4 regions of the Streptomyces sp. NPDC038200 genome follow, and region 3 is predicted to be linked to each of the others. Evidence: riboswitches for the same ligand, from Rfam matches in the RefSeq annotation. Region 3 holds a riboswitch; each other region holds the start of a gene.

Region 1 (3,176 bases), on a different contig from region 3:
ACGGCGGGACTCGTTGCGCTCGATGACCGCGTTGGCGGCGGACAGGATGGTCTGCGTGGAGCGGTAGTTCTGCTCCAGCAGGATCGTCGTCGCGTTCGGGTAGTCCTCCTCGAACTGGAGGATGTTGCGGATCGTCGCGCCCCGGAAGGCGTAGATCGACTGGTCCGCGTCACCCACCACGCACAGCTCGGCGGGCGGGATGTCGTGCTCGCTCGGCGGGACGTCCTCGTCGTGCTCGGTGGTGCCCACCAGCTCGCGCACCAGGGCGTACTGGGCGTGGTTGGTGTCCTGGTACTCGTCCACCAGGACGTGCCGGAAACGGCGGCGGTAGTGCTCGGCGACGTCCGGGAAGGCGCGCAGCAGGTTGACCGTCGTCATGATCAGGTCGTCGAAGTCCAGCGCGTTCGCCTCGCGCAGCCGCGACTGGTACAGGGCGTACGCCTGCGCCAGGGTCTTCTCGAAGCCGTCGGCGGCCTGGGCGGCGAAGTCCTCCTCGTCGATCAGCTCGTTCTTCAGATTGCTGATCTTGGCGCTGAAGGACTTGGGCGGGAAGCGCTTGGGATCGAGGTCCAGGTCACGGCAGACCAGGGCCATCAGGCGCTTGCTGTCGGCGGCGTCGTAGATCGAGAACGACGACGTGAAGCCGAGCCTCTTGGACTCGCGGCGCAGGATCCGCACGCAGGCGCTGTGGAAGGTCATCACCCACATCGCGTTCGCGCGCGGGCCGACGAGCTGCTCCACGCGTTCCTTCATCTCGCCCGCGGCCTTGTTGGTGAAGGTGATCGCGAGGATCTGGCCCGGGTGGACGTCCCGCTCGCCGAGCAGGTGGGCGATGCGATGGGTCAGCACGCGGGTCTTCCCGGAGCCGGCGCCGGCGACGATGAGCAGCGGGGAGCCGGCGTGCACGACCGCGGCGCGCTGGTTCTCGTTCAGCCCGTCCAGGAGGGCCGCCGAGTCGAGCGCGGGACGCGGGGCGCCGTTGCGGTAGTACGCGTCCCGGTCCGGCGGCACGTCGAACTTCCCGCCGAACAGATCGTCCGGAATCGGCTCCGGAGCGTGATCGTCCTCGGGCGGCGGCGGGGGCTCCTCCTCGCGCCCGCGCGAGGGCTGGAGGTCCGCCAGGAAGCTGTCGTCAAAGAGGCTGCTCATCGCTCTACGAGTCTAGGGCGCCCCACCGACAACCGGTCGCCGTCCCCGGAACATGGCCCGCTTCCCGGCCAGTTGATCTTCGTGTCAACAACGCCCGTCAGCCGCTCACCCAACGGAAGCGCCTGGTCACGCGCACGTGAAACCTTGCCCAGGTCACGGAAATGTATCGGACAAACCGCGCACCAACCTTCACAGAAGACACACGAGTTGGCTAGTTTGCCGTCAGGCCGCACGACCCCTCTCCGGCGAACGTCGCCGGGCCATGCGGCCTCCGCCGAGTCCGGCGCACCCCGCACGGTGCCCGGAGCCGGGGACCCACCGTTCCTGGGGTGAATCGGCCGACTCCCGCCAGGGACGAGGCCGTAGGGCAACCCTTCCACCCGCCCGAACCCGACAGCTAACCCGGTAGGCGGCAGCACGGAAGGAGTCGCCACTCTTGGCGTCGCACCGCAAGCCGCGCCCCGGCGGGACCCAGGGGGCGGGCATCCGCACCCCCGCCCTCGCCACCGCCGCTCTCACCTCTGTGGCCGTGTTCTCCCAGACCGCCGAGGCCACGTCCGCGGCCGGTCACGGCAGGCCGAGTCTGGAGGAGGTCGAGCGGAAGATCGACGACCTGTACCGCCGGGCGGAGTCGGCGGCCGAGACATCCGTCACGTCCGGCACGGGCAGGGAGCGGGGCGAGAGGACCGAGCGGGCCGAATGGGTCCAGGAGGCCGAGCGGGCGCGGCAGGCCGAGCGGGCCGAGCGGGCGCAGCAGGCCGAACGGGCCGAGTCCGCGCGGCGCCGTGCGGACAGCCTCCAGCGGCTCCGCGACGAGGTCGCCCGGCGCGCCCAGGACCGCGGCCTGCCCACCCAGCGCGGCGCCCTCCCCGCCCAGCGGGGCGCCCTGTCCGCCCGGCAGGGGACGATCCCGGCACAGCGCGGCACCGGCAAGGCCGGGCTCGGCACCGCTGCGGCCCCGGACACCGCCCCCGGCGTTCCCGTACGGGGCACGGGCACCACGCCGTCCGTGCCGCCCACGTCGTCCGTGCCGTCCGCGCGGGATACGGCTCGCACGCGGGACACGGCTCTCACCTCGCCCGTGCAGGACCGAGGCATCCCTTCATACGTACCGGACGCGGGGATCGCTCAGCCCGTACGGGACACGGCGTTCGTTCAGCCGGTACGGGACACGGCGTTCGTTCAGCCGGTACGGGACACGGCGATCACCCGGCCGGTGACGGACCGGGGCACCGCTCAGCCCGTCCGGGACGCGCACATCGCCCCGCACCTTCGGGACACCGGGGCCGCTCCCCTCCAGGACACCGGGGTCACTCCCCTTCGGGACACCGGGGTCGCTCCGCGGGTTCGGGACGGGGGCGACGCACCGGCCGGGCCCGGTACCGCCGCCGCGGCGCCGGCGGACGGCTCGCAGGAGGCCACCGCGAGCGACCCGAAGGCGGCCAAGGCCAGAATCCAGCGGAAGATCGCCCACGCGCGTGTGCTGCTGGCGCAGCGGACCGCCCAGGGCGCCGGCACACCGTCCGGCACGTACGCGAGCAAGGCCAGGAAGGCGATCTCCTTCGCCCGTGCCCAGCTCGGCAAGCCGTGCCTGTCGGGCACCGCCGGTCCCGGCTCCTACGACTGCTCGGGCCTGGTCCAGGCCGCCTGGAAGTCCGCGGGCGTCACGCTTCCGCGCACCGCACGGGAACAGGCCGACGCCGGCACACCGGTCCCGCCGGACGAGGCCCGCCCCGGCGACCTCGTGTTCTTCCACGACGACGTCAGCCATGTCGGGCTCTGGACGGGCAACGGCATGGTGATCCACGCCCCCAGGCCGGGTGCGTACGTCCGCGAGGAGCCGGTCTCCGGCGTCGATGAGGCGGCCGTCCACAGCGTCGTACGGCCGGGCTGACCCCCGGCCTCGGCGGGGGTCAGGTCCAGAGGACGGCGATGAAGACGTTGGCCGTGGTCAGCAGGCCGACCAGGCCGAACACGCCCTTGTCGATCCGCTCCTCGTCGCGCTTCACGTAGACCAGGCCGAGGAT
Region 2 (3,176 bases), on a different contig from region 3:
CGGGACCGTACTCGAACCCCCCGCCGTCTGTCGGACCGCGGTCCCGTGGGAAAGGGACGACGTCGCCATGGCAGACCAGCTGGAAGCATCCGTCACTCTGCCGAGCGATCCCGCCTCGGTCTCCGCCGCGCGCTCCTACGTGGTGGGGACCCTCGCCGAGTGGGGCCTGCCGTCGGACACCGACGTGGCCGACACCGTGCGACTCATCGTGTCCGAACTCGCCACCAACGCCGTACAGCACACCTTCGGACAGTCACCCACCTTCACGGTCGACATCGCCTTGCACCACGACGCACACCTGCGCATCGGTGTCACGGACAGTCATCCACGCTTCCCGAAGAGACTGCCCGCCGCGGTCCAGCAGGACAACGGCCGCGGCATGGTCATCATCCGCTGGCTCACCGCGGAGTGCGGCGGCAGACTCCGGATCCGGCCCACCCGCGAGGGCGGCAAGACGGTCTCGATCGAACTCCCCTGGGCGATCCCGGCCGCACCGGTGACGGCGGGACAGCAGGAAACCTAGCGCACGGAGGCCCGCCGGACCCGGCCGAACGCCCCTCGCAGCAGCGCCCGGAAGGCGTCCGCCGCCGGATTCGTCCCGTCGTTCGTCTCGTCCGCGCGGTACGCCACCGAGACCGTGCGGCGTACCCCCTCCAGAGGCCGTACCCCGACCGGTGCGCTCGCGGAGAGCCGTACGTCCGGACGCGCCCGGCGGAATGCGCTCAGCGACGGCGGCAGCCTGAGGGCATGGACGGACAGCTCATCGTCTTCACCGGCACCCGCGGTGGGACTCGCGGCCATGCCGGTCGCCGACTTCACCTGCACCGGCCGGGCAGGCGGCTGCGCCGGCCCCGGGCCGCCCGTGGGCTTCAGGCGGGCACCGGGGTGACGCTGACGGCCCCGGGAGCGGCCCCGCTGCTGGAGCCGCTCCCGGACTGACGACGGATCAGCTGACCCGGCCGTACCACACGCTCTTCGTCCAGATCTTCTGGAGCTTCACCACGTCTCCGGTCTTCGGGGCGTGCCAGATCTTCCCGTGGCCGGCGTAGATGCCGACGTGGTAGACGCTGGAACCCGAGTGGAAGAAGACCAGGTCGCCCGCCTTGCGGCTGCGGGCGGAGATGTGGTGGGTCTTGTTGTACTGCTGGGCGGCGGTGCGCGGCAGCTTCTTGCCGGCCTTCTTGTAGGAGTAGAGCGTCAGCCCCGAGCAGTCGAACCGGCGCGGTCCGGTGGCACCCCACGAGTACGGCGCGCCCTTCTTGGACGCCGCGATGTGGAGTGCTTTCGTCGCTGTCGTCGCGGCCGAGGCCTCGGTGGCGAGACCGGGCACGGCGATGGAGCCGCCCACGGCGGCCAGGGTGAGGGCCGAGGCCGTGCCGGCCCGGGCCATCAGCGACGGGACACGATTGAGCGCAGTCATGCGCAACCCTTCGTCAGCCGCCTGTGAAGGATGACCTGTCGGATTCGGGCTGGCGAAGTAGCCCGGCCGCGTTGCCGCGGCTTCACCCCAAGGGCTGCTCGGAGCCTGACGTCCGTCTGTCTCGAACAGACGCGCATCCGTTCCGGCGACCCGCCTTGCTTGGGTCCTCCACTCCTGCCGATCCACTCCTGTCGACCGGTCATCCGGGCGGCGGCAGGACTCGGCGTCCGCCCGGACCGCCCCGCCGCGGTGGCGGGGGCTTGTCGTCAGACAGGGATCTTGACTCACTACTGTCCGAAAATCCCAACGGAATCGGGGATTTGTGGCGTTACTCACCACTCACCCGTTCGGGTGGACACTGCTCTGTTCGAGCCGCCGTCAGATCCCGTACGTAGCGCCGGACCTGCGACTTTGCGCCTTCTCGACGACTCACGGACCCGCGCGTCGCGCAACTCGGGAGGCCCGGAAAACGATCTGGAAGTACACCGGTCGGTGGTACGTCGTTCGGGTCGTTTCAACTCCGGTCCCGACGGCTCGTGTCGACGCGCGGGCCCGGCCGGGCCGGACGGGCGTCCGCCTCAGGCGACGCCGTCCGGCGGGAGCGCGACGCGAGCGGCCCGGCGCTCGCCGTCCAGCACCCGCAGCGCCCGTGCCAGCGTGTCCCCGTGCAGCTCCGTCTCGCCCCGCTGATGCATCAGTGTGAGCGCGTCCCGCAGCTCTGCCGCCTTGCGCACCAGAGCCTGGGCCGCCCGCAGCCCGCGGTAGGTGTCCCCCGGGCGGGCCGGGTTGACGCGGCCCAGCAGGTCGACCGCCTCCAGGTAACGGTCGATCAACTCGCCCTCGGCGCGGGTCAGGGCGGGCAGCGGTGGGAGTTCCGGCAGCATGGGCGGGCTCACCTCGCGTCCGGTGCGCCGGGTGTGTCCCGGCGGCTCGGCACGATGCCGTCCACCAGACCGTACGCGAGCGCTCCGGGTGCGTCCAGGATCAGGTCACGCTCCAGATCCTCGTGGACCTGGCCGGCCGTGCGCCCCGTGTGCCGGACGAGCATCTCCTCCATCCGCGCGCGGATCCGGGTCAACTCCTCGGCCTGGATGAGGAGGTCGCTGGGCTGGCCGCGCACCGGCTCGGGCAGGGCGGGCTGCTCGATCACCATGCGGGCGCCGGGCAGGGCGAACCGCTTGCCCGGGGTGCCGGCCGCGAGCAGCACGGCGGCGGAGGCGGCGGCCTGCCCCAGGCAGTAGGTCGCGACGTCGCAGCTGACGTACCGCATCGTGTCGTAGACGGCCGTCATGGCGTCGAAGGAACCGCCCGGCGCGTTGATGTACAGCGTGATGTCCCGGTCCGGGGCCGCGTGTTCCAGGTACATGAGCTGCGCTGTCACATCGCCGGCCGCCGTGTCGTCGACCGGCGTGCCGAGGAAGACGATCCGGTCCTCGAAGAGCCTGGCGTAGGGATCGAGGGTGCGCACGGCGGCCCCGGTGCGCTCGGTGAACTCGGGCAGGACATGACGGGCGGACGGTCGGGACATGGGCACACCCCTCTTCGCGGCGGAGCCGCCGTCGGCGACTCTCTGTAAAAAATGTACAGGACGTACTGATCATTGGGTGGGTCATCGCCGCAACGCCCGCCAGGACAGCGCGTGGTCGCGCGCCTAAGCTGGAGGGGTAAGCGATCATTCCGGGCTGGTCCCGGTGGGGTGCCGCCCGTCGTCGGAAGGCTCCACGCCGTGGGTGCGAAAGTGAGAACCGCGCTCGCC
Region 3 (3,176 bases):
GCGCACGCCTGAATTAGGGCAGCAAAAACCGCGCCCCACAGAATTATTCTTCTTTGTATACGGCGCCCTTGTTAAAGCCGCGGACTCGACATGTTTACGGCATGTTGCGAAGTCCTCACACGCTCCACGGCACCGGAAAAACGCAGCCGGTGCACCCCCGTCGCGCGCTCCGCGTGCAGCGCCGTCAGTGCCCGCGCCCGCTCCCCGTCCCCGCGCGCCACCGCGTCCACGATCGCCCCGTGCTCGGTCCAGGACTCCATCGGGCTCGGCGGCGCGTCCACCGCGTACATCCAGGCGATCTTGTGCCGCAGCTGAGTGAGCATCGAGGTCAGCGAGGGGCTGCCGGATGCCTGGGCGAGCGTCTCGTGGAACCAGCCGCCCAGCGAGCGCAGATCCTCGCTGTTGCCCCGCCTGGCCCGCTCCTGGCCCAGCCGGACCAGGCCGCGCAGCACCTTCAGATGGGCCTCGGTGCGCCGCTGGGCGGCCCGGGCGGCGCCCAGCGGCTCCAGCAGCACCCGCATCTCCAGCAGGTCGGCCGCCTCCTGCTCGGTCGGCTCGGCCACGCACGCGCCCGCGTGCCGGCGCGTCACCACGAAGCCCTCGGCCTCCAGGGTGCGCAGGGCCTCGCGCACCGGGACGCGCGAGACGCCGTAGCGGCGGGCCAGGACTTCCTCGGTGAGACGGCTGCCGCGCTCGTAGACACCGGCGACGATGTCGTCCCGGACAGCGGTGCACACCGAGTGCGCCGGAATACGCATGACCGACCTCCGCCTTAATCCCCGTGAAACGCCGACACTGGACGCCTGTTCCGTGACTCTATTCCAATGAGCGGGAATTTCCGATGGCGGGTCGTAATCCGTGGATATTTTTTGGACAGCGGGTCCGGCGGACACCTCGAAAAACGGCGAAAGCCCCGGCTCGACGAGCCGGGGCCTCGGACGGTCGTGCGTCGGGCGTCAGACGTGCACTCCGTGGTTGCGGAGATAGGCGACGGGGTCGACGTCCGAACCGTACTCGGGGGTCGTGCGCGCCTCGAAGTGGAGGTGCGGGCCGGTGACGTTGCCCGTGGCGCCGGACAGGCCGATCTGCTGGCCCGGGACGATCTTCTGGCCCACCGCGACACCGATCGAGGACAGGTGCCCGTACTGGGTGTACATGCCGTCGGCCATGCGGATCACGACCTGGTTGCCGTACGCGCCGCCCCAGCCCGCGGAGACGACCGTGCCGGAGCCCACCGCGTGCACGGACGTGCCGCTGGCCGCGTGGAAGTCGATGCCGGTGTGCGAACCGGAGGACCACAGGGAGCTACTGGCCTGGTAGGCCGTGGAGACGAACGAGTGCGCGATCGGGGCCACGAAGGCGTTGAGCCGCTTGCGCTCGGCCTCCCGGGCGGCGCGGGCCTTGGCCGCACGCACCTCCTGGGCCCGCCTGGCGGCTTCCTTCGCCGCGGCCTCCTCGGCCGCCTTCTGCTCGGCGGCCTGCTGCTGGGCGGCGGCCTGGGCGTCGATCTCCTCGGCGACGTCGCCGGTGGCGGCCAGGACCGGGGTGAGGCCGGTCTGCTCCGCGGGGCTCTCGGCGGCGAGCGCCGGGGAGGCGGCGAGGGTGCCGATCACACCCGTGGTGGTGAGGGCCGCGATACCGGCCGCCTGAGCGGTGGTCCGCTTGACCCGGCCGGGCTTGCGGTGCTTCCCGGTGGCGCACATGAACGCCATGAAGTGGCTGGTCCTTTCCTTCCCTCTCGCCTACCGGGTTAGCTGACGGGTTCGGAGCAGGAAGGTCTCCTACGGGTCCCCCCGCTCTCGCGCGGGCACCCGATTCACCCCAGGGACTGCGTGGGTCCCCGGCTCCCCTGGCTCGCGCCGTACGGGGACTCGGCGATGACTGTCCGGTGCCGCGGGCGCGGCGCACTGCCTGACGAACAGCCCGCATGACGCTACGGCGGCCCGCTTTCAATCCTCAAACGCAAGCGGCTTTTTGTAGCGCATCCCACAGGGCAGACAGGCAACCTCTCCCGCAAAACGGGCATCTGGAGGAACGAGTGGAACAGCAGGGGCCCTGACGACCCGTAGGTCGCCAGGGCCCCGTGCGCGCGTGCCGTTACTCGGCCGACACCACGCTCACTTCACCGATGCCGAGCGCCTCGACCGGTGCCTTGATCTGGGCCGCGTCGCCGACGAGGACCGTCACCAGGCGGTCCACGGGGAAGGCGTTCACGACGGCGGCGGTGGCCTCCACCGTGCCCGTGGCGGCCAGTTGCCGGTAGAGCGTCGCCTGGAAGTCGTCGGGCAGATGCTGCTCGACCTGGTCGGCCAGCGTGCTCGCGACGGCGGCCGCCGTCTCGAACTTCAGCGGCGCCACGCCGACGAGGTTCTGCACGGCGACGTCCCGCTCGGCGTCGGTCAGGCCGTCCGCCGCGACGGTGCGCAGCACCTTCCACAGGTCGTCCAGCGCCGGGCCCGTGTTCGGGGTGTCCACGGAGCCGCTGATGGCGAGCATCGCCGCGCCCGTGCCGTCCGGCGCGGACCGCAGGACCTGCCCGAAGGAGCGCACGCCGTAGGTGTAGCCCTTCTCCTCGCGCAGGACGCGGTCCAGGCGGGAGGTGAGGGTGCCGCCGAGGCAGTACGTGCCGAGCACCTGGGCGGGCCACACCCGGTCGTGCCGGTCGGGGCCGATCCGGCCGATGAGCAGCTGCGTCTGGACCGCGCCGGGCCGGTCCACGATGACCACGCGCCCGGTGTCGTCGGCGGTCACCGGCGGCACCGGCCGGGGCTCGCCCGGGGTGCCGGTCCAGGCGCCCAGGGTGTCCCCCAGCAGCGCGTCCAGGTCCACGCCCGTCAGGTCGCCGACGACCACCACGGTGGCCGTGGCGGGCCGCACATGGCGGTCGTAGAAGGCGCGTACGGCCGCCGCGTCGATCTTCTCGACCGTCTCCTCGGTGCCCTGGCGGGGACGGGACATGCGCGCGGTCGCCGGGAACAGCTCCTTGGCGAGTTCCTTGGCGGCCCGGCGGGCGGGGTTGGCCAGCTCGTGCGGGATCTCGTCCAGGCGGTTGCGGACCAGCCGCTCGACCTCGCTCTCGGCGAAGGCGGGCGCGCGCAGGGCGTCGGCGAGCAGGCCGAGGCCCCTGGCCAGGCGGGAGGCGGGGACCTCCAGGCTGATCCGGACGCCGGGGTGGT
Region 4 (3,176 bases), 240 kb from region 3:
GCGGGCCAGGCGCTCGGGGTTGGTGACGAACAGGTCGTCGCCGACCAGCTGCACCTTGTCGCCGAGACGGTCGGTGATGACCTTCCAGCCGGCCCAGTCGTCCTCGAACAGCGGGTCCTCGATGGAGACGAGCGGGTAGGCCGCCACCAGCTCCTCGTAGTACTCCGTCATCTCGGCGGCGGAGCGCTCCTTGCCCTCGAAGAGGTACTTGCCGTCCTTGTAGAACTCGGAGGCGGCGACGTCGAGCGCGAGGGCGATCTGCTGGCCGGGGGCGTAGCCGGCCTCCTTGATGGCCTCCAGGATGAGGTCGAGGGCCTCACGGTTGGAGCCGAGGTTCGGGGCGAAGCCGCCCTCGTCGCCGAGGCCGGTGGACAGGCCCTTGTTCTTCAGGACCTTCTTCAGGGTGTGGTAGACCTCGGTGCCCCAGCGCAGCGCCTCGGAGAAGGACTCCGCGCCGATCGGGGCGATCATGAACTCCTGGATGTCCACGTTGGAGTCCGCGTGCGAGCCGCCGTTGAGGATGTTCATCATCGGCACCGGCAGCAGGTGCGCGTTCGGGCCGCCCAGGTAGCGGAAGAGGGGGAGGTCGCTGGCCTCGGAGGCGGCGTGGGCGACGGCGAGCGAGACGCCGAGGATGGCGTTGGCGCCGAGGGAGCCCTTGTTGTCGGTGGCGTCCAGGTCGAACATGGCCTGGTCGATCAGGCGCTGCTCGGTGGCGTCGTAGCCGACCAGCTCCGGGCCGATCTGCTCGATGACGGCGAGGACGGCCTTCTCGACGCCCTTGCCCTGGTAGCGGTTGGGGTCACCGTCGCGCAGCTCGATGGCCTCGAAGGCGCCGGTGGAGGCGCCGGACGGGACGGCGGCACGACCCGTGCTGCCGTCGTCGAGGCCGACCTCGACCTCGACCGTGGGGTTGCCTCGGGAGTCCAGGATTTCCCGGGCTACGACGACGTCGATGGACGGCACGAGCATCTCCTTCTTGGATGTGACGCTGGAAGTGCGGGGCTGGTGTGCCTTGCGACTAGAGCCTAACCGTCCCGGGGGCGTCGGCCACCGACCGACCGCCCCGTGGACAAGGCGACGGTACCTTTTGTTTCTACCCGAAACAAAGGTCTTCGGGGGACTGGGCGCAAAAAAGCCCCGTCCCGGTGCGTACGGGGGAACACGCACCGGGACGGGGGGCCCGTGGGGACGGGGGTGGCCCGCACGGGGGCCTTCGGCCAGGCCCGCGGGGATGCGCGGGCCGGGTGGGCCGGCTCTGGGCCAGGGGTCACTTCAGGTGCAGCTGCTGGCCCGGGTAGATGAGGTCGGCGTTCTCGACGATGCCCTTGTTCAGCTCGAAGAGCTTCTCCCAGCCGCCCCCGACCTGGTGCTTCGCGGCGATGGTGCTCAGGGTGTCGCCCTCGACGACCTTGTACTCGCCGTCGCCCTTCTTGACCTTCTTGCCGGTCGGGGTGGTGACGGTCTGGCTCTTGCTCGTGGACGGGGCCGGACGCTCGGCGGAGCGGGAGGCGGCCTGCTCGTCGGTGGAGCGGGAGGTGGTGGTGCTGCCCGAGGTCGAGGGGGCGCTCGGGGCGGAGCCGTTGTACGCGGCGCCGGACAGGCCCGTGCCGCAGACCGGCCAGGCGCCCTTGCCCTGCGCGGCGAGGACCTTCTCGGCGACGGCGATCTGCTGCGCCTTGGTGGCCTGGTTGGCCTGCCCGGCGTAGGCGGTGCCGCCGTACGCGGCCCAGGTGGAGGCGGAGAACTGCAGGCCACCGTAGTAGCCGTTGCCGGTGTTGATGGACCAGTTGCCGCCGGACTCGCACTGGGCGACGGCGTCCCACTCGGAAGCGGTGGCGGCGGAGGCGTTGCCGGCCGCCATCAGCGGGGCGGCGACGGCGGCACCGGTGACACCGGCGAGCGCGACGGCGCGGACGGCCTTGGACGGACGACGGTGCTTGCCCTTACCGGAAAACAGCATGGAAGGATCCCCTCACCGACGCCTGCGAGGTGAGCTGTCGGGTTCGGGCCGGTTGAGTTGCCCGGCCGCACCTCATCGCTGTGCGCGAGATGCGGCTTCACCCCCAGCCGGTCCCAGCTTCAACTGCTGGTCCCGGCACTTACCTTGGGTCCCCCGCTCCTGCCTACGGCGCTTGACGCGTCGACTGTTCCCGGGTGACCGCTGGCAGGATTCGGCGTTGCGGTCGCCGGGGCTCGTGGTGACGAGCGGCCTCGACCGTAGGCACGCGATCCGCGGAATTTCAAAGACGATCACGACTTCTGAGACTCATCCCACACTTTCGCCAAACCGGACATTAGGGCGTCAAGTGGGGCGTCAACTGCCGCTACTTACCGCCCGTTTCGCCCCTGACTTCCAGGGTCTGACCGGCACTGATGTGATTCGGGTCGGACCCGATGGCGTCCTTGTTGTCGGCGTAGAGCCCGCGCCATCCGCCGTCGACGTCAAGGGAGTCGGCGATGGAGGCGAGGGTGTCGCCCTCGTGGACGGTGTAGCTGCCCGGCTCACGGGAGGCGTGCCGGCCGGAGGACGCGGCGGTCTGTCCGCCCGCGGGGCTTTCGTCCGCGCTCGCGCCCCGGTGACGTCCGCCGCTGGCGAGCGCTCCGGTGTCGACCAGGCTCCAAGAACCGGCGGCCTGCTGGGGGTTGTCCTCGATCCCGGGGTCCGGGGTCACCGTGGGGGTGCTGCCGGTCTCCGGCAGACCACCGGTCTCCGGCGAGGCGGACTTGTCCGACTTGGGGGTGTCGGTCCCGGTGGAACCCTTGTCCTTGCCGGCGCCCTTGCCCGGCTTCGCGTCCGGCTTGCCGGTGGCGTCCGAGGAGGAACCGCCCTTGGAGCCGGAGCCGGCACCCGGGTCCGCGTCGGCGGAGTCCGATGAATCCGGCGCATCGGACGAGTCGGAGCTGTGGGACTTGTCCGACGAACCGGAGCTGTCGTCCGATCCGGACGAGTCGTGCGAACCGGTGTCGGCGGAGCCGCCGACGCCCGTGTCGACGTCCACGGAGCCCGAGTCCGTGGTCAGGCCGGACAGCAGGGCGCACGTGGCCCACGGGGAGGTGCCCCGGTCGGCGAGGATCTTCTCGGCGACGGCGATCTGCTGGAGGCGGCTGGCCTGGTCGGCGCTGCCCGCGTACTGGCCGCCGCCGTACTTGTCCCAGTCGTCCTGCGAGATCTG

The links. Region 3 has a riboswitch for cyclic di-AMP ahead of ACZ7KF_RS01980 (M23 family metallopeptidase). Riboswitches for the same ligand answer to the same signal wherever they lie in the genome.
Region 1: it holds a riboswitch for cyclic di-AMP, as region 3 does, so the genes downstream of both, ACZ7KF_RS25470 (NlpC/P60 family protein) here and ACZ7KF_RS01980 (M23 family metallopeptidase) in region 3, are expected to answer to the same signal.
Region 2: it holds a riboswitch for cyclic di-AMP, as region 3 does, so the genes downstream of both, ACZ7KF_RS26680 (C40 family peptidase) here and ACZ7KF_RS01980 (M23 family metallopeptidase) in region 3, are expected to answer to the same signal.
Region 4: it holds a riboswitch for cyclic di-AMP, as region 3 does, so the genes downstream of both, ACZ7KF_RS02955 (transglycosylase family protein) here and ACZ7KF_RS01980 (M23 family metallopeptidase) in region 3, are expected to answer to the same signal.

The regions. Positions count from the first base shown of each region.
Region 1 is NZ_JBVJYH010000013.1:126,382-129,557, forward strand. It holds gene pcrA (DNA helicase PcrA) at 1-1,149, opposite strand, end outside; cyclic di-AMP (ydaO/yuaA leader) riboswitch at 1,412-1,577, shown strand; gene ACZ7KF_RS25470 (NlpC/P60 family protein) at 1,586-3,043, shown strand; gene ACZ7KF_RS25475 (hypothetical protein) at 3,063-3,176, opposite strand, start outside.
Region 2 is NZ_JBVJYH010000014.1:171,878-175,053, reverse strand. It holds gene ACZ7KF_RS26690 (ATP-binding protein) at 68-523, shown strand; gene ACZ7KF_RS26685 (hypothetical protein) at 520-801, opposite strand; gene ACZ7KF_RS26680 (C40 family peptidase) at 947-1,420, opposite strand; cyclic di-AMP (ydaO/yuaA leader) riboswitch at 1,424-1,578, opposite strand; gene ACZ7KF_RS26675 (hypothetical protein) at 1,999-2,304, opposite strand; gene ACZ7KF_RS26670 (ATP-dependent Clp protease proteolytic subunit) at 2,313-2,948, opposite strand.
Region 3 is NZ_JBVJYH010000001.1:468,994-472,169, forward strand. It holds gene ACZ7KF_RS01975 (GntR family transcriptional regulator) at 72-758, opposite strand; gene ACZ7KF_RS01980 (M23 family metallopeptidase) at 957-1,712, opposite strand; cyclic di-AMP (ydaO/yuaA leader) riboswitch at 1,725-1,887, opposite strand; gene ACZ7KF_RS01985 (M16 family metallopeptidase) at 2,098-3,176, opposite strand, start outside.
Region 4 is NZ_JBVJYH010000001.1:710,950-714,125, forward strand. It holds gene eno (phosphopyruvate hydratase) at 1-972, opposite strand, end outside; gene ACZ7KF_RS02955 (transglycosylase family protein) at 1,271-1,963, opposite strand; cyclic di-AMP (ydaO/yuaA leader) riboswitch at 1,968-2,144, opposite strand; gene ACZ7KF_RS02960 (transglycosylase family protein) at 2,328-3,176, opposite strand, start outside.